3 regions of the Pseudomonas putida genome follow, and region 2 is predicted to be linked to each of the others. Evidence: predicted binding sites of a transcription regulator. Region 2 holds the regulator's gene; each other region holds the start of a gene.

Region 1 (6,645 bases), 3.0 Mb from region 2:
CAACAGGCGGGTCTTGTATGTGCTGACCGTCTTGTTGCTGAGGAACATGCTGTCGGCAATCTCCTTGTTGGAACGCCCGCGTGCAAGCTGCTGCAGCACCATCATCTCCCTTGCCGACAGGCGATCCACCATTTCAGCCTCGCTGGCGCCTCCCACCCGGCCATGGGACTTGTGCAAGGCCTGATTCGGGAAGTAACTGTAGCCAGAGAGCACAGCCTTGATGGCACTGAGCAGTTCGGTGAGTTCCTGCTGCTTGCACACATAGCCAGAAGCCCCCGCCTGCATGCAGCGCATGGAAAAATGCCCGGGCGACTGGGAAGTCAGCACCAGGACACGGCTGCCAGGGCTGGCTGCGGCCATTCGGGCGATGACCTCCAACCCGTCGAGCTTGGGGATGCCGATATCGAGTACGACAATATCGGGAAGGTGTTCGCGAGTGAGCTGCAAGGCCGCTATGCCGTTATCGGCTTCTGCAACAACATCGTACCCATGCCGTTCCATCAGCATGCGCACTGCCAAGCGTATGACCGGATGATCATCCACGATAAGGACTTTATTCATGCGATATCCATCATTCGTTATTTTGCTTTGACGACTGCCTCACCATAACCGAGCAGAACGCTCAATGGCGCGTCAACTCCCCGTACAAATAGCCGAATAGATGAACCTTACGTCTGTTTGGGAATTTTCCTACAAGAAAAATTTATCGTTTTCTCAAGAATGTGCTCACGAACACGCAAGTCAAACCGTGATCAATTCACTCACCCCGCTGAGAATTCCCCTACCCCGGAAAAAGTCCACAATTTAGTTGAGACAGTCAGTAGGTTATTGATATGAAAAACATGCCGGAGGCAATAATCATGAACGGTAACCAACCTGTGGCTCCACTGACCATAATCGCCATCTTCGCTGGCATCATCGAAGCTTCTGCCTTGGCAACCTTGCCTTTCCTCAGCGAAAAAAGTCAGACGTACTACACTTGGTTCCTTGTAGGGTTTCCATTCTTCCTCACAGCCCTGTTCTTTCTCACCCTGAATTTCAACTACAAATCCTTTTACAAACCTGACCCTGCCGAGCAGAAGAGCATCCCTGAGCAAGCGACGCCTCCCGACACGCAAGAAACTATAACCATGATGTTTTCCGGCCCTGACGCGCAGAAACTGATACAACAACAAATCGTGCAAGCCATTAGCCAACCCCATGTCGAAAACAGGCAGTGGCGAATGTGCAATATCGAACTCCATCAGTGCGTTGTTCTTTCGACCACCCGCTTGCCCGAGGATTTAGCCCATGGACATTGATCAGACCACCGTCCAGCAGGCAAAAAAAACCCGGCCAGAGCCGGGTTTATTTATGCCACTTCAGCCAGATGCTCAGAGCATCCCGCGGCCTTTGTTGGCAGCGATACGCATGCGCAGCGCGTTGAGCTTGATGAAGCCAGCAGCATCGGCCTGGTTGTAGGCGCCGCCGTCTTCTTCGAAGGTCGCGATGTTGGCATCGAACAGCGAGTCGTCCGACTTGCGGCCAACCACGATGACGTTGCCCTTGTACAGCTTCAGTCGCACAACGCCGTTAACGTTGACCTGCGAAGCGTCGATCATCTTCTGCAGCATCAGACGCTCCGGGCTCCACCAGTAGCCGGTGTAGATCAGGCTGGCGTACTTCGGCATCAGCTCGTCTTTCAGGTGAGCGACTTCGCGGTCCAGGGTGATCGACTCGATGGCACGGTGGGCCTTGAGCATGATGGTGCCGCCAGGGGTTTCGTAGCAGCCGCGGGACTTCATGCCCACGTAACGGTTCTCGACGATGTCCAGACGGCCGATACCGTTGGCGCCGCCGATGCGGTTCAGCTCGGCAAGCACGGTGGCCGGGGTCATGTCGACGCCGTCGATGGCGACGATGTCACCATTGCGGTAGGTCAGCTCGATGTAGGTAGCCTGGTCCGGGGCGTTTTCTGGCGAGACGCTCCAGCGCCACATGTCTTCTTCGTGCTCGGTCCAGGTATCTTCCAGGACACCGCCTTCGTAGGAGATGTGCAACAGGTTAGCGTCCATCGAGTACGGCGACTTCTTCTTGCCGTGGCGCTCGATCGGGATACCGTGCTTCTCGGCGTAGTCCATCAGCTTCTCGCGGGACAGCAGGTCCCACTCGCGCCATGGGGCGATGACCTTGACGCCTGGCTTGAGGGCGTAGGCACCCAGCTCGAAACGAACCTGGTCGTTACCCTTGCCGGTAGCACCGTGGGAAATGGCGTCGGCGCCGGTTTCGTTGGCGATTTCGATCAGGCGCTTGGCAATCAGCGGGCGGGCGATGGAGGTACCTAGCAGGTACTCGCCTTCGTAGACGGTGTTGGCGCGGAACATCGGGAAGACGAAATCACGCACGAACTCTTCGCGCAGGTCGTCGATGTAGATCTCTTTTACGCCCATCGCCTGAGCTTTGGCGCGAGCCGGCTCGACTTCTTCGCCCTGACCCAGGTCAGCGGTGAAAGTCACCACTTCGCAGTTGTAGGTATCCTGCAGCCACTTGAGAATCACCGAAGTATCAAGGCCGCCGGAATACGCCAGTACGACCTTTTTTACGTCCGCCATGCCATCACTCCACGGGGTTGTACGGAAAGGGATCGATTCTACCGGCGTTGCGGATAAATTTACAGTGGGGCGACAGCTTCTGACGACAAAGCGACAGGAACTGTCAGCGGCGCGACGCGGGGTGGCAAGGAAATACGGTCAAGGTGCCTTCGTTCCCGGTGCAACCGGAGCAGGCGCTACCGCTGCCGGTTGCTGAACCGGCTGTACCGCCGGCTTCTCCACCTGGGCCACCCGATCCAGTTCGATGTTTACCCGGCGGTTGCGCGCCCGATTGGCCGGGCTGTTGTTCTTCACCAACGGATAGCGCTCACCATGGAAGCGCACGACGATTTGCTCTTCCGGCACACCATGGGCCTTGAAGTAGTCGGCAACGGCCAAGGCCCGACGCCGCGAAGTGTCGCGATTGGTCAGGCGGTTACCACTGTTATCGGAATGGCCATTGAGTTCGATGTGGTTCACCGTCGGGTCGGCCTTGAGGTAATCGAGGATCACATCCAGCCGCGCACGGGCGTCGGCATCGAGATCGAAGCCACCACCTGGGAAGCCAACCTGGGTCTGGCGCACCTGGTCATAGTTCATCGGCAGCATCTTGCTGGCACAGGCCTGATAGTCGCCATACGCCTTGGCGAAGCTGACCGGCAACACGCGTACCTCCATCACCCGCCCGCCTTCGCCGGTATAGCTGCGCACCACCGTGCTGCGGCCATCGAGCAGGCCGTTGATCAGGCGACTGGCCTGGCTCTGCGACGAGCTGAACAATACGCCGCTACGGGCCATGCGCACGGCGCCGAGATTCACGTCACCACGGCCTGGCTGCCAAGGGGCAGCGGCTGCCAGCAAGGTCGCGGAACCTGCGCCCAGCACATTGCTGTGCGAACGCAGCTGGAACACCGGCTGCTCACCGGCCTTGCGCACGAACTCGCCACTGCCGAAACCGTCGATCGGCTGGATCAGGCGGCATTCGAACTGGTCACCCTCGACTTTCCAGGCGACATTCTCCATGCGGGTCTGGAAGGTCAGTGCGCCGGCCGGCAGGCTGGCGACAAGGGTCAACAGGGCTAGATAACGCTGGCGCACGGGCGGCTCCACAAATTCTGACGGCTTACAGGCAGGCTATCGGACGCTTGCCGGAAAACTTGATAGCCGTGCTCGGAACGGGGTTTTCCGGTAGCATTGGGGCCTGAGTTCGACCCGCCTGGAATCCCCAATGTCCGATCGCCTGACCCTCCTGCGTCCCGACGACTGGCACATCCATCTGCGCGATGGTGCCGTCCTGCCCCATACCGTTGGCGATGTGGCGCGTACTTTCGCCCGTGCCATCATCATGCCTAACCTGGTTCCGCCGGTGCGCAATGCCGTCGAAGCTGGCGCCTACCGCGAGCGCATCCTTGCCGCCCGCCCGGCTGGCAGCCGCTTTGAACCGCTGATGGTGCTGTACCTCACCGACCGCACCAGCCCCGAGGACATCCGCGCGGCCAAGGCCAGCGGTATCGTCTACGCCGCGAAACTTTACCCGGCTGGCGCGACGACCAACTCCGATTCGGGCGTGACCAGCATCGACAACATCTTCCCGGCCATCGAGGCGCTGGCGGAAGTGGGCATGCCATTGCTGGTGCACGGTGAAGTGACTCGCAGCGAGATCGACGTGTTCGACCGCGAGAAGCGTTTCATCGACGAGCACATGCGTCGCCTGGTCGAACGCTTCCCGACCCTGAAAGTGGTGTTCGAGCACATCACCACGGGCGACGCCGCGCAGTTCGTCACCGAAGCCCCGGCCAACGTCGGTGCGACCATCACTGCCCAGCACCTGCTGTACAACCGCAACCACATGCTGGTCGGCGGTATCCGCCCGCACTTCTATTGCCTGCCGATCCTCAAGCGCAACACCCACCAGGTGGCGCTGCTGGACGCGGCCACCAGCGGCAACCCGAAGTTCTTCCTCGGCACCGACTCGGCACCGCACGCCCGTCACGCAAAGGAAGCCGCCTGCGGTTGCGCCGGCTGCTATACCGCCTATGCGGCGATCGAGATGTACGCCGAGGCGTTCGAACAGCGCAATGCACTGGACAAACTGGAAGGCTTCGCCAGCCTGCACGGCCCGGCCTTCTATGGCCTGCCGGCGAACACCGACACCATCACCCTGGTCCGCGATGAGTGGACCGCCCCGGACAGCCTGCCGTTTGGCGAGCAGACCGTGATCCCGCTGCGTGCCGGTGAGAAACTGCGCTGGCGCCTGCTGGAGGACAACGCGTGAGCGAAGACCTCTACGAAGACGACCAGGACGGTCAGGGTAGCAGCGGTTCGCGCCACCCGATGGCCGAGCGCTTCCGTGGCTATCTGCCAGTCGTGGTGGATGTCGAGACCGGCGGCTTCAACAGCGCCACCGATGCCCTGCTGGAAATTGCCGCAGTGACCATCGGCATGGACGAGAAAGGCTTCCTGTTCCCCGAGCACACCTACTTCTTCCGGGTAGAACCGTTCGAAGGGGCCAACATCGAGCAGGCCGCGCTGGAGTTCACCGGCATCAAGCTGGACCACCCGCTGCGCATGGCGGTGAGCGAGGAAAGCGCGCTCACCGACATCTTCCGCGGCGTGCGCAAGGCGCTGAAGGCCAACGGCTGCAAACGGGCGATCCTGGTCGGCCACAACAGCAGCTTCGACTTGGGCTTCCTCAATGCGGCGGTAGCGCGTAACGACATCAAGCGAAACCCGTTCCACCCGTTCTCCAGCTTCGACACCGCGACCCTGGCTGGCCTGGCCTACGGCCAGACCGTGCTGGCGCGGGCCTGCCAGAGCGCCGACATCGACTTCGACGGCCGTGAGGCGCACTCGGCGCGTTACGACACCGAGAAGACGGCCGAGCTGTTCTGCGGCATTGTCAACCGCTGGAAGGAAATGGGCGGCTGGCGCGACTTCAACGATTGAGTCGAAATTCCGGGAGCGTCATCCGCTCCCGGAATCCAGGCACAAAAAAACCGGCCACATGGGCCGGTTTTTTCATGCGCGTGGCAATTACAGCTTGCCAGCGTTCTCGCTCAGGTAAGCAGCAACGCCTTCTGGCGAAGCGGTCATGCCCTGATCGCCTTTCTTCCAGTTGGCAGGGCAGACTTCACCGTGCTCTTCGTGGAATTGCAGGGCGTCGACCAGACGCAGCAGCTCGTCCATGTTACGGCCCAGTGGCAGGTCGTTGACGATCTGCGAACGAACAACACCGTTGGTGTCGATCAGGAAGGCGCCACGGAAGGCTACGCCGCCTTCGGACTCGACGTCGTAGGCCTTGCAGATTTCGTGGGTGATGTCGGCCGCCAGGGTGTACTTGACCTGGCCGATACCGCCGGCGTTGACCGGAGTGTTACGCCATGCGTTGTGGGTGAAGTGCGAGTCGATCGAAACGCCGATCACTTCAACGTTGCGCGCCTGGAAGTCAGGGATGCGGTTGTCCAGGGCAATCAGCTCGGACGGGCAGACGAAGGTGAAGTCCAGTGGGTAGAAGAACACCAGGCCGTACTTGCCCTTGATGGCCGAGGCCAGGTTGAAGCTGTCGACGATTTCGCCATTGCCCAGGACGGCTGGGACGGTGAAGTCGGGGGCTTGTTTGCCAACGAGTACGCTCATTGTAATCTCCTGATGAGGGTGAAGAACCGTTTGCCGGGCCAAGGCGGGCTTGCCCGACATCCAACAAAGGCCGACCATCATACACGGCTTGAGGTGACAGGCCGAATGCAACCGTCGGTCGCTCAAGTACGGCCCTTCCAGAAAGTCCTTTGACAAGCATTCTCATTAACATTAAGCTCCAACCCATCGACTCAACCCGCGATGGTCAGCCCTTATGTATGTGTGTCTTTGTGTCGGCGTCACCGACGGACAGATCCGCGATGCGATCTATGAAGGATGCTGCAGTTACAAGGAAGTCCGAGCGGCGACCAACGTCGCCAGCCAGTGCGGCAAATGTGCCTGCCTGGCCAAGCAGGTGGTCCGCGAGACCCTCACCGAATTGCAGGTGAGCCAGCACGCCGCCCTGCCCTATCCGGTGGAATTTACTGCTGCCTGATAT
Region 2 (6,645 bases):
GCAGGATGCTCGGGTCCATGCCCTTGCCGTCGTCAGAGATCGACAGCAGGATGTGGTCGCCTTCCTGCTCGGCCGACAGCACCACGCGGCCGGTCCGGGCCTTGCCAGAGGCTTCACGCTCGTCCGGCATCTCGACACCGTGGTCGACGGCGTTGCGCACCAGGTGCACCAGCGGGTCGGCAAGGGCCTCGACCAGGTTCTTGTCGAGGTCGGTCTCTTCACCGACCAGCTCCAGGTTGATCTCTTTCTTCAGCTGGCGCGCCAGATCGCGGACCAGGCGCGGGAAGCGACCGAAGACCTTCTTGATCGGCTGCATGCGGGTCTTCATGACCGCGGTCTGCAAGTCGGCGGTGACCACGTCGAGGTTCGACACGGCCTTGGACATGGCCTCGTCGCCGCTGTTCAGGCCCAGGCGCACCAGGCGGTTACGCACCAGCACCAGTTCGCCGACCATGTTCATGATCTCGTCCAGGCGTGCAGTGTCGACACGCACGGTGGTTTCCGCTTCGCTGGCAGGCTTTTCGGCCGCAGGGGCCGGGGTGCGGGCTGGCGCCGGCTTGGCTGCGGCCGGTGCAGCGGCAGCCGGGGCTGCAGCAGGCCTGGCGACCGGTTTGCTTTGCGCCACGGCCGCAACCGGCGCGGCCACGGCGACAGGCGCCTCGCCAGCAACGGTTTCACCAGTGAACTTGCCCTTGCCGTGCAACTGGTCGAGCAACGCTTCGAACTCGTGCTCGGTGATTTCGTCACTGCTGGCAGGCGCGACCACGCTTTCCACAGCCGCAGTGGCAGCCGGCAAGGCATCGGCCTGGAAGGTGCCCTTGCCGTGCAACTGGTCCAGCAACGACTCGAATTCTTCGTCGGTGATCTCGTCGCTCACCGGCGCAGTGGCCTCGACCACCGCTTCGGTGGCTGCCAGTTCAGGCGAGAACTGGCCCTTGCCATGCAATTGGTCGAGCAGCGATTCGAACTCGTCGTCAGTGATGTCGTCACCCGCGCCGCTCAGGGTCTCGCCCTGCATCTGCGCTTCGGCTGCGGCCGCTTCTGCCTTGACCGCATCGAGCGAGTCGAGCAGCTGTTCGAACTCGGTGTCGGTGATGTCCGCCTCGGCGGCCACCGGCTCCGGTGCAGCCTCGACAACTGCTGCCGGGGCCTCGGCGCTGGCAGGTTCCGCCAGGCGCGACAGGGCCGCCAGCAACTCCGGGGTGGCCGCAGTCACTTCGCTGCGCTCGCGCACCTGGCCGAACATGCTGTTGACCGTGTCCAGTGCCTCGAGCACCACGTCCATCAGTTCCGCGTCGACCCGGCGCTCACCTTTGCGCAGGATGTCGAACACGTTCTCGGCGATGTGGCAGCACTCCACCAGCTCGTTCAGCTGAAGGAAGCCGGCGCCCCCTTTTACAGTGTGGAAACCGCGAAAGATTGCATTGAGCAGGTCGGCATCGTCGGGTCGGCTTTCCAGCTCGACCAGTTGCTCGGACAGTTGCTCAAGAATTTCGCCGGCTTCTACCAGGAAATCCTGAAGGATTTCTTCATCGGCGCCGAAGCTCATTAAACGTGCTCCTTAAAAACCCAGGCTGGACAGCAGATCGTCGACGTCGTCCTGACCGGACACAACGTCTTCACGCTTATCGGCATGAATCTGCGGACCTTCACCCCGAGTCGGATGTTTTTCTTCATCTTTTTCAGCGCGCAGCTGCTGGTGGTCGTGTTCGATACCGGCAAAACGGTCGACCTGACTGGCCATCAGCACGAGCTTGAGCAGATTGCTTTCCACTTCGGTCACCAGCGCAGTCACGCGCTTGATCACCTGGCCAGTCAGGTCCTGATAGTCCTGGGCCAGCAGAATGTCATTGAGGTGGCCGGCGACCTTGCGGTTACCCTCGGCGCTGTGCGTCAGGAAACTGTCGACACGCTTGACCAGCTCGCGAAACTCCGGCGCTGCGACTTCGCGGCGCATGAAGCGCTGCCAGTCGACACTCAGGCCTTGCGCCTCGGCAGCCAGGTCGTTGAGTACCGGCGTGCTCTCCTCCACCAGGTCCATGGTGCGGTTGGCGGCACCCTCGGTGAGTTTGACCACGTAAGACAGGCGCTCGGTGGCATCGGTAATCTGCGAGACTTCCTCGGCCTGCGGCATGCGCGGGTCGATCTGGAAGCTGACGATCGCGCTGTGCAGCTCACGGGTGAGCTTGCCGACTTCCTGGTACAGGCCACGGTCGCGGGTCTGGTTGAGCTGATGAATCAGCTGCACCGCATCGCCGAAACGCCCCCGTTCCAGGCTCTCGACCAGCTCCTGGGCATGTTTCTTCAGGGTCGATTCGAACTCCCCCAAAGACGTCTGTGTTGTTTCCATGGCGCCCCCTGACGTGACTCAGCCGTTGACGCGTTCGAAGATCTTTTCGATCTTTTCTTTGAGCACCTGGGCGGTGAATGGCTTGACCACGTAACCGTTGACGCCGGCCTGGGCCGCTTCGATGATCTGGTCACGCTTGGCTTCGGCGGTCACCATCAGCACCGGCATGGTCTTCAGGCGATCGTGGGCACGGACCTTGCGCAGCAGGTCGATACCGGACATGCCAGGCATGTTCCAGTCGGTCACCAGGAAGTCGTAATGGCCGCTTTCGAGCATCGGCAGCGCGGTGGTGCCGTCATCGGCTTCATCGGTGTTGGTGAAGCCCAGGTCACGCAACAGGTTCTTGATGATCCGCCGCATCGTCGAAAAGTCGTCAACGATGAGGATTTTCATGTCTTTGTTCAAGTAGACCTCCAAGCAGTCTCAAACGCGCTCGGCCCCGAGCACGCGTATTCATATTCGGTACAACGTGGAAAACGACTGCAACGACCCCGGGCTCAACGCGCCCGCCATTCCCCCAGGCGGCTGCGCAGGCGCGCGGCACACTGGCTGTGCAACTGGCTGACTCGCGATTCGCTGACCCCCAGCACCTCACCGATTTCCTTGAGGTTCAGCTCTTCGTCGTAGTACAGCGCCAGCACCAGGCGCTCACGCTCCGGCAGGTTGGCGATCGCATCGGTCAGGGCAGCCTGGAAGCGCTCGTCTTCCAGGTCGCGCGACGGCTCGACCTGGCCACTGGCGCCGTCCTCGTGCAGCCCTTCGTGCTCGCCGTCCTGCAACAGGTCGTCGAAACTGAACAGGCGGCTCCCCAAGGTATCGTTCAAGATCCCGTAGTAATCATCGAGACTCAATTGGAGTTCGGCAGCAACTTCATGATCTTTAGCGTCGCGGCCAGTTCTTGCTTCCACTGCGCGCATCGCATCACTGACCATGCGCGTATTGCGGTGCACCGAACGCGGTGCCCAATCGCCCTTGCGGACCTCGTCGAGCATCGCCCCGCGGATGCGGATGCCGGCGTAGGTTTCAAAGCTGGCGCCCTTGCTGGCGTCGTACTTGTTGGCCACTTCCAGCAGGCCGATCATGCCGGCCTGGATCAGGTCCTCGACCTGGACGTTGGCCGGCAGGCGTGCCAGCAAGTGGTAGGCGATGCGCTTGACCAGCGGCGCGTAGCGTTCCACCAGCTCGAACTGGGCGTCTTTCGACGCCTTGCTGTACATCTTGAAGCCGCTCGCATTCATAGCACGGGTCCTGCGCTGGTGGGTTGCACCAGGCGCTCGACAAAGAACTCAAGGTGCCCGCGCGGGTTGGCTGGCAGCGGCCAGCTGTCGACCTTCTGCGCGATGGCCTTGAAGGCCAGGGCACACTTGGAGCGAGGGAAGGCCTCGTACACCGCGCGCTGTTTCTGCACTGCCTTGCGCACGCTCTCGTCGTACGGCACGGCGCCGACATATTGCAGGGCGACGTCAAGGAAGCGGTCGGTGACCTTGGTCAACTTGGCGAACAGGTTGCGCCCTTCCTGCGGGCTCTGGGCCATGTTGGCCAGCACGCGGAAACGGTTCATGCCGTAGTCGCGGTTGAGCAGCTTGATCAGCGCATAGGCGTCGGTGATCGAGGTCGGCTCGTCGCACACCACCAGCAGCACTTCCTGGGCTGCGCGCACGAAGCTGACTACCGAGTCACCAATGCCCGCAGCGGTGTCGATCACCAGCACGTCGAGGTTGTCGCCGATCTCGCTGAAGGCCTGGATCAGCCCGGCATGCTGGGCCGGGGCCAGGTGCACCATGCTCTGGGTGCCGGAGGCGGCGGGCACGATGCGCACGCCGCCAGGCCCCTGCAACAGCACATCGCGCAGCTCGCAGCGCCCTTCGATGACATCGGCCAGGGTGCGTTTTGGGGTGAGGCCCAGCAATACGTCGACATTGGCCAGGCCAAGGTCGGCGTCCAGCAACATCACCCGGCGGCCGAGTTCGGCCAGCGCCAGGGACAGGTTCACTGAAACGTTAGTCTTGCCGACGCCACCTTTGCCACCGGTGACGGCGATCACCTGTACGGGATGCATGCTACCCATGTTCGTTGTTTACCTTGTCTCGCTTGGACCCAAGCCACACGCGGGGCAGCACTGCCAGCCCCGGAATGTAGGTACTTTGCATACGCTTCATCCTCAACCTGCGCGTCGCGGGTTGTGGTAGAGATCAGCGAACATGTCGGCCATCGCCTCTTCGCTGGGCTCGTCCTGCAACTGCACGTTGACCGCGCGGGTCACCAGCTGGTGCGGGCGCGGCAGGTGCAGGTCGTCAGGAATGCGCGGGCCGTCGGTGAGGTAGGCCACGGGCAGTTCATGACTGATGGCCAGGCTCAGCACATCGCCGAGGCTCGCCGTTTCATCGAGTTTGGTCAGGATGCAGCCAGCCAGGCCGCAGCGCTTGTAGCTGTGGTAGGCAGCGGTCAGCACCTGCTTCTGGCTGGTGGTAGCCAGCACCAGGTAATTCTTCGCGGCAATGCCACGCCCGGCAAGGGTTTCCAGTTGCATGCGCAGGGCCGGGTCGCTGGCCTGCAGGCCGGCGGTATCGATCAGCACCACGCGCTTGCGCAGCAACGGCTCCAGCGCGGCTGCCAGCGACTGGCCCGGGTCGACGTAGGTCACCGGCACGTTGAGGATGCGCCCCAAAGTCTTGAGCTGCTCCTGGGCACCGATGCGGAAGCTGTCCATGCTCACCAGGGCCAGGTTCTGCGGGCCGTACTTGAGCACGTAACGCGCCGCCAGCTTGGCCAGGGTGGTGGTCTTGCCCATGCCGGCTGGGCCGACCACGGCGATCACCCCGCCCTCTTCGATCGGTTCGACCTGTGGCACTTCGATCATCCGTGCCAGGTGCGCGAGCAGCATACGCCAGGCCTGGCGCGGCTCTTCGATCTCACTGGTGAGGTCGAGCAGTTCGCGGGCGATCGGGCCGGACAGGCCAATGCGCTGCAGGCGACGCCAGAGGTTGGCCTGGGCTGGTTTGCTACCCTGCAGCTGGTTCCAGGCCAGCGAGCCGAGCTGCACTTCGAGCAGCTCACGCAGGCCCGACAGCTCCGAACGCATGGCGTCGAACAGGCGCGGGTCGACCGGGGCCGGGGCAGGTGCGGCAGCCACTGCCGGGGCATCGACATGCGGTTCGATCAATGGCTCGGCTGCGGTCAGCGATTGGCCGGCAAACAATTGGCGGTTGCCTTCGCTGGCCTCGGCGCGGTTGTCCAGCTCGGCCTGGGCAGTGGCGATGCGCGACTGGGTCTTGCGCAGCTCTTCTTCCAGCTCGACGTTGGGCACGCGCGGGGCCAGCGCGGACAGCTTGTAGTCCAGCGCGGCGGTCAGCTCGACACCACCGGCAATGCGGCGGTTGCCGATGATGGCGGCATCGGAGCCCAGCTCATCACGGACCAGCTTCATGGCCTGACGCATATCGGCGGCGAAAAAACGCTTGACTTGCATAACCCACTACCTCAGCCGTTGGGGCCCACTGTGGCAACGATGGTGACTTGCTTGTTATCCGGTATTTCCTGATACGCCAGAACATGCAAATTCGGTACAGCCAGGCGACCGAAGCGCGACAACATGGCACGGATCGGGCCAGCTACCAGAAGAATGGCCGGTTGGCCTTGCATTTCCTGGCGCTGGCAGGCGTCGATCAGCGAACGCTGCAGCTTTTCGGCCATGCTCGGCTCAAGAAGAACACCGTCTTCCTGACCTTGCCCGGCCCTTTGCAAACTATTGAGCAAGATCTGTTCCAACCTTGGCTCAAGGGTGATCACAGGCAGCTCGGACTCAACGCCGACAATGCTTTGGACGATGGCACGACACAATCCGACGCGCACTGCCGCCACCAGCGCGGCGGTATCTTGACTCTTGCTGGCATTGTTGGCGATGGCCTCGGCAATACTGCGGATGTCACGCACCGGTACTTGCTCGGACAACAACGCCTGCAGGACCTTGAGCAGCCCCGACAAGGAAATGACACCGGGCACCAGCTCTTCAGCAAGTTTAGGCGATGCCTTGGACAATACCTGCAACAGCTGCTGGACCTCTTCATGGCCGATCAGCTCATGGCAGTGTTTCTGCAGGATCTGGTTGAGGTGGGTAGCAACCACGGTACTGGCGTCGACCACGGTATAGCCCAGCGACTGCGCCTGGGCGCGCTGGCCGATGTCGATCCACACCGCCTCAAGGCCGAATGCCGGGTCGCGCGCAGCGATACCATTGAGGGTACCGAATACTTGGCCTGGGTTGATCGCAAGCTCGCGGTCCGGGTAGATCTCGG
Region 3 (6,645 bases), 1.2 Mb from region 2:
TTCCAGGCCGCGCATGTGCCGATAGAGGAAGCGTCGATCCTGGCAGATACTGTTGCCGCAGATCGGCGACTTGCCTTTTGGCACCCACTGCTCGAGGAAGGCGATGGTCTGCGCTTCGGCTTCGGCCATGCTGATCTTGCTGTCACGCACGCGCTGGGTCAGGCCCGAGGCGCCATGGGTGCGGGTGTTCCATTCATCCATGCGCGCCAGCACTTCGTCACTGTGGTGGATGGCGATCACCGGGCCTTCGGCCAGGGTGTTGAGCTCGCTGTCGGTGACGATGGTGGCCATCTCGATGATGACGTCGTGGTCCGGATCCAGGCCGGTCATTTCCAGATCGATCCAGATCAGGTTCTGTGGGTTCTGCATGAAGGGGCTCCTCGTATAGGCCGTCATATTAGCCTAGCGACGCCAGCCTGCGCATGCGCGGCGCAAAGGTAACCAGAATGGTCAGCGAGCTGGCGTGCTAAACTGCCTGCCGTTTTCAACTTGCCCCACCTTGGAAGGTCCATGGCCAAACGCCAGCTCAATCGTCGCCAGAACTGGCGTATCGAAAAAATCCAGAACGAACGCGCCGCTCGCGCCGCCAAACGCGAGCAGCACGCGCTGCAGGAGCTGGAGGGCGGTGACCTGGGGCCGGAACAATTGGGCCTGGTGATCGCTCACTTCGGTGTGCAGGTCGAGGTGGAAGCCCAGGACGGCGAAGCCGCCGGCCAGGTGTTCCGCTGCCACCTGCGTGCCAACCTGCCGGCGCTGGTCACAGGCGACCGCGTAGTCTGGCGCGCCGGCAACCAGGGCATCGGCGTGATCGTCGCGCAGATGCCGCGCAGCACCGAGCTGTGCCGACCGAACAACCACGGTCAACTCAAGCCGGTGGCGGCCAACGTCGACCTGATCGTGATCGTCTTCGCCCCGGCGCCAGAGCCGCACCCGAACCTGATCGACCGTTACCTGGTGGCCGCCGAGCACGCTGGCATCCGCCCGCTGCTGCTGCTGAACAAGGCCGACCTGATCGATGAAGAGAACGGCCCGGGCCTGCATGCGCTGCTCGAGGTCTACCGCGACCTCGGCTACCCGCTGCTGGAAGTCTCCGCGCACCACGGCGACGGCATGTTGCGCCTGCAGCAGATGCTCGACGGGCACATCAGCGTGTTCGTCGGCCAGTCGGGCGTGGGCAAGTCGTCGCTGGTCAACAGCCTGCTGCCAGAGGCCGGCACCCGCGTCGGCGACCTGTCCGAATGGTCTGGCCAGGGCCAGCACACCACCACCACGGCGCGCCTGTATCACTTCCCCAACGGCGGCGACCTGATCGACTCGCCGGGCATCCGTGAATTCGGCCTAGGCCATGTCAGCCGCGACGACGTCGAGGACGGTTTCATCGAATTCCGCGATTTGTTCGGCACCTGCCGCTTCCGCGACTGCAAGCATGATCGCGAACCCGGATGCGCGCTGCTCAAGGCCCTCGAAGACGGCCGCATCAAGCCCCAGCGGATGAACAGCTACCGTTCGATCATCGCCAGCCTGCCGGAAGACAGTTACTGATTTGTAGGAATTATTACCGGAGCGCGTAGGACGCATCCGGTTTTCCTGCCATCTATTGCCCTACCTGTCGCTTTCCCTGAAGGTCATGACTTCTATCAGGGAGGGCATCGGCGATGCCGGTTTTTATCAGTTACCGCCACGAAGAGCGGCTTGACGCCTTCATCCTCAACGAACGCCTGCTGCTCGAAGGCATCACCGCGCAGCTGGTGGAGTTCGGTGCCGACGGGCAAACCCGCGAAGACGCTCATGGCAGCGCTTGCCAACAGTTAAACGATGCAACCCACTGGATCGGCCTGCTACCCGTAGAAGCCGGCGAAGACTGGTGGACTGCCAGGCTGCTGGAGGCTGCGGTAACAGCCAATCGACGGGTAAGTTTCTATCGCAGCGGAGACTACGAGCTACCCGAGCAGCTCGACAGGTGGCCAGTGATGCGCGAACGGGCGCACATCGACCTGTTCGTGTGGGCGTATCACGATGAGTGCACGTTTCAGCGGGCGATGATTCTGCCAGCGGAGCATGGGTCGAGTGTCGACCGGGACAATGCGGATTTCTTTCATGCCGATCTCAAGGCCAAGATCAGGCGGGGGTTTTGAACCGTTGGGGCTGCACCGCAGCCCCTGCCAGTCATTACTGGTCCTTTTGCTCATCCATCTTCAAGGTCCCATCCTCGAAGATGTTCAGCTTCTGGCGCAGCTCACGCGGCTGCATCGGCGCCTGGGCAGCTGCATCCCCTGCCGTCGGCGCTGCCGGGGCCGCGGCCCCAGGCGCTGCATCTGCTGGCGGAGCCGGCTGGGCTGGCGCCTCGGGGGCACCCTGCTCACCCTCGATGTTGCGCTGCGCCTTCTTGGTCAGGACGATGATGTCGATACGCCGGTTGACCGGGTTGTACGGGTCCTTGCGATCGAACAGCGACGACGAGGCATAACCCACCACCCGCGCCACCTGGCCATCCGGGTAGCCGCCGGCAACCAGGGCTCGACGGGCAGCGTTGGCACGGTTGGCCGAGAGCTCCCAGTTACCGAAGTCGCCAGTACCGGAGTACGGTTTGGCATCGGTGTGCCCACTGATACTGATCTTGTTCGGCACAGCCTTGATGGTGTCGGCCATGGCCAGCAGGATGTCTTCGAAATACGGCTGCAGGCGCGCACTGCCGATGTCGAACATCGGCCGGTTCTCGGCATCCATGATCTGGATGCGCAGGCCGTCCTGGGTAATTTCGAACAGGATCTGGTCTTTGAACTTCTGCAGCTGCGGGTTTTCCTCGACCTTGTTCTGCAGCTCCTGCAGCAGCAACTCGAGGCGCTCGCGCTCGACCTGCTCGGCCATGGTCTCGACCTGGTCCTTGTCCAGCTGGATGCTGGTGTCAGGCGTAGGCTCGGACTTCTGCTCCGGGTTGATGGTCTTTTCCGGTGCCAGCTGCGGCGAGCCACCCAGGTCGATGATGTAAGGCGTGCCACTCTCGGAAAAACCGATCGGGTCCTTGAAGTAGCCGGCGATGGCGATCTTCTGTTCAGGCGTGGCCGTGGATAACAGCCACAGCACCAGGAAGAACGCCATCATCGCCGTGGCGAAGTCGGCGAAAGCGATCTTCCAGGCGCCGCCATGGTGCCCGCCACCGAAGCGCTTGACGCGCTTGATGATTATCGGCTGATTGTTCTCCATGACTCAGCGACCGCGAACCGCTTGTTCCAGCTCGGCGAAGCTTGGACGGTGCTTCGGATACAGCACCTTGCGCCCGAACTCGACAGCCAGCGAAGGCGGCATGCCGGAAGCCGAGGCGACCAGCGAGGCCTTGATCGACTCATAGAGGTTGAGCTCTTCCTTGGCATCATGTTCAAGGCACTTGGCCAGCGGGCCGAAGAAGCCATAGGCCGCAAGAATACCGAAGAAGGTACCGACCAGTGCCGCACCAACGTGCATGCCGATGGCTGCCTGGTCGCCTTCGCCCAGCGACGCCATGGTCACCACAATACCCAGTACTGCCGCAACGATACCGAAACCAGGCATGCCATCGGCGATGCCGGTGACTGCGTGCGACGGGTGCTCGAGCTCTTCCTTCATGCTCAACAGCTCCATGTCGAACAGGCCTTCCAGTTCGTGCGGAGCCATGTTGCCAGTGGACATGATGCGCAGGTAGTCGCAGATGAAAGCAGTCATGCGCTCGTCGCCCAGCACCGCCGGGTACTTGGCGAAGATCGGGCTGGCGGCGGCATCTTCGATATCGCTCTCGATCGCCATCATGCCTTCGCGACGGCTCTTGTTGAGGATCTCGTACACCAGGCCCAGCACTTCCAGGTAGAACGTATGGGAAAAGCGTGAGCCAAACATCTTCATCGACTTCTTGATTACATGCATGGTCATGTAACCAGGGTTAGCCTGCATGAAGGCGCCAAAGGCTGCACCGCCGATGATCAGCACTTCGAACGGCTGGATCAGCGCCGCGATCTTGCCGTGGGAGAGTACATATCCGCCGAGCACGCTCGCGAATACGACGATGATGCCGATAATTTTAGCCATAGGATCAAAGCACTTGCTGTCGTGGTCAGGGAGAGGGACGGGAGCTTTAAAACTCTTCTTCTACTTATCGGCAGAACTGCGCCAGACTATAGCCACTAAAAGCGAAAAGCCAGTTCGGACTGATGTCAAAATGCCAATGGAATCCAAGGTGCCCACTCAGAATCCGCGTACTGTAGAAGCCTGGGTCAAGCTGCTCGACGGTGTTCGTGTACCGGTCCCGAAGCAGAGTTACGACCGGGTCATGAGCGCGATCAACGACAATCGCCGCTCGTTGCGCGACATCGCTGAACTGATGCAGGACAGCCCCGCCCTGGTGTTGTCGGTGATGCGCGAGGCCAACCACCCTGCCAACGCCAGCCAGGCCGAGCCCGCCGAAAGCCTGGAAGTCGCCCTGAATCGCCTGGGCCTGGGGCGCAGCAAGGAACTGCTGATGCGCCTGCCTGCCCTGCCGGAAGACGACATCCCGCCCGTGCTGCGCCAATTCCTGCTGATCAGCCAGCACGCCGCGCAACAGGCCAACGGTCTTTTTGCCAGCCGCCTGGCGCGACTGTGGCAGGAGATCCACTGGGGCAGCCTGTTGTTCCTCGCCCCCCTGTGGCCACTGGCCCTGGCCTACCCAAAGTTGCTGGACGCCTGGGAGCTGCGGGTCATCCACAAGGGCGAAAACGCGGCAGACGTGGAGCAGGAACTGTTTGGCGTGCGCATCTTCGCCCTGTGCCAGGCCATGGCCGAACATTGGCGCCTGCCCAAGTGGGTGACCCAAGGCTATCGCCTGCTGCTCGAAGAACGCGACCAACTGGCCTTGGTTTTGAGCATCGCCCGCGAAGAAGACCCGCTCAGCCAGCAGCATCACCTGGACGAAGCACCCGGCTTACGCCGCTGGTTCAACGAACCGGCCAATACTGTGCTGCTGGCCAACAACCTGGCGCTGGCGGCGCAGGTGGGCTGGGACAATCCGCATCTGCTGCGCTGGCAACTGCTGACTGCGCTGTACCTGCAGACCTCGCTGGAAGACGTGCAACAACAGGTTCACCAACAAGCAGCGGCCAGCGCCCGGCGCCACGCCCGCCATGCCCTGTTCCACCCAGCCGAGGCGCTGATCTGGCCCTGGGACCAGCGTCGCCCGCACCCGGACATGCTCACCCCGCCACCGCCTTCCAGCGAGGCGCTCGGCCGCTGGCGCAAACTGTGCCAGGAACTGCTTTCCCAGCCCAGCCCCTTCACCAATGCCGTGCACCTGGCCACCCATGCGCGCGAAGCGCTGCAAGCCTGCGGGATGCAGCGCATCATGCTGCTGAGCCTGGACAAGACCGCCGATTACCTGCGCGTGCAGCAGATCGCCGGCCTGCCCAAGGAAGCCGGGGGCATCGCCCTGGAGATCGAGCAGAACAAGCTGCTGCAAAAGCTGATGAGCAAAGTCGGCCAGCTGCGCCTGACGCCCGAGAACCACGCCCAGTTCTCGGCGCTACTGCCAGCACCGCTGCGTGCGTTGTTCCACAGCGAACACCTGTTGCTGCGCTCGCTGGCCGTGGGTGACCAGGTGCTGATGCTGGCGGTGGCCGATCAGGGCGGCAAGCCACTGGCCGATGTCAGCGTGCAGGCCTTCGGCAAGACTTCGCAATGTATCGAGCGTGCGCTCGCGGTGTTTGCCAACCGCGGCGCCTGAGCCTTGCGCTACAATCGCCCCTCTTTCCACACTGGAGAACGTGGATGACTGACTTTTCCGGCCTGCCTTTGGTGATCGAAGCCGCAGACCTGCTGCCGCGCCTGGATTCACCCCAGCTGATCCTGGTAGACCTGAGCAGCGCCAACCGCTATGTCAGCGGGCACATCCCCGGCGCCCGCTTCGTCGAGGGCAAGCGCACCCAGCTCGGCCAGCCTCCGGCGCCCGGCCTGCTGCCGGCCCTGGGCGATCTGGAAAAGCTGTTCAGCGAACTGGGCCACCGTGACGATGCCGCCTACGTGGTCTATGACGACGAAGGTGGCGGCTGGGCCGGGCGCTTCATCTGGCTGCTCGATGTCATCGGCCATACGCGCTACCACTACCTCAATGGCGGTATCCAGGCCTGGCCAGCGGACAAGCTCTCCACCGACGTGCCAACGCCGGGCAATGCCCCCGTGCACCTGCAACTGCACAGCGAGCCGACTGCCACGCGCGAATACCTGCAAAGCCGTCTGGGCGCCGACGACCTGGTGGTCTGGGATGCCCGCGGCCCGCAGGAATTCAACGGCGAAAAAGTCCTGGCCGCCAAGGCCGGGCACATTCCCGGTGCCGTCAATTTCGAGTGGACGGCCGGCATGGACCTCAACGACCATCTGCGCATCCGCAAGGACATCGCTGAAGTCCTGCAGCAATTGGGCATCACGCCAGACAAGGAAGTGATCACCCACTGCCAGACCCACCGCCGCTCCGGTTTCACCTACCTGGTGGCCAAGTCCCTCGGCTACCCACGCATCAAGGCCTATGCCGGTTCGTGGAGCGAATGGGGCAACCACCCGGACACGCCTGTCGAAGTTCAAGGACAATCAACTCAATGAAATCCCGTCTGTTCATCCTCAGCCAGTACCTGCTGCCGCACCATTTGC

The links. Region 2 encodes FliA, which starts transcription of late flagellar genes. Its sites were predicted from a motif close to CTAAAGTTTNNNNNNNNNNNGCCGNTAA; they were not measured.
Region 1: a site for FliA is predicted at 3,705-3,732, ahead of C2H86_RS17530 (flagellar protein MotY). Genes of this name have one in related genera too.
Region 3: a site for FliA is predicted at 4,124-4,151, ahead of motA (flagellar motor stator protein MotA). Genes of this name have one in related genera too.

Annotation. Positions count from the first base shown of each region.
Region 1 is NZ_CP026115.2:3,839,312-3,845,956, reverse strand. Features, by position in the region: gene C2H86_RS17545 (response regulator transcription factor) at 1-561, opposite strand, end outside; gene C2H86_RS17540 (hypothetical protein) at 861-1,301, shown strand; gene C2H86_RS17535 (argininosuccinate synthase) at 1,374-2,591, opposite strand; gene C2H86_RS17530 (flagellar protein MotY) at 2,730-3,668, opposite strand; gene pyrC (dihydroorotase) at 3,799-4,845, shown strand; gene rnt (ribonuclease T) at 4,905-5,516, shown strand; gene C2H86_RS17515 (peroxiredoxin) at 5,604-6,206, opposite strand; gene C2H86_RS17510 (bacterioferritin-associated ferredoxin) at 6,421-6,642, shown strand.
Region 2 is NZ_CP026115.2:825,119-831,763, forward strand. Features, by position in the region: gene C2H86_RS03795 (chemotaxis protein CheA) at 1-1,549, opposite strand, end outside; gene C2H86_RS03800 (protein phosphatase CheZ) at 1,562-2,350, opposite strand; gene C2H86_RS03805 (chemotaxis response regulator CheY) at 2,369-2,743, opposite strand; gene fliA (RNA polymerase sigma factor FliA) at 2,848-3,588, opposite strand; gene fleN (flagellar synthesis regulator FleN) at 3,585-4,418, opposite strand; gene flhF (flagellar biosynthesis protein FlhF) at 4,512-5,819, opposite strand; gene flhA (flagellar biosynthesis protein FlhA) at 5,831-6,645, opposite strand, start outside.
Region 3 is NZ_CP026115.2:2,034,552-2,041,196, forward strand. Features, by position in the region: gene orn (oligoribonuclease) at 1-369, opposite strand, end outside; gene rsgA (small ribosomal subunit biogenesis GTPase RsgA) at 511-1,542, shown strand; gene C2H86_RS09375 (molecular chaperone Tir) at 1,656-2,135, shown strand; gene motB (flagellar motor protein MotB) at 2,170-3,204, opposite strand; gene motA (flagellar motor stator protein MotA) at 3,208-4,059, opposite strand; gene C2H86_RS09390 (HDOD domain-containing protein) at 4,190-5,725, shown strand; gene C2H86_RS09395 (rhodanese-like domain-containing protein) at 5,770-6,597, shown strand; gene asd (archaetidylserine decarboxylase) at 6,594-6,645, shown strand, end outside.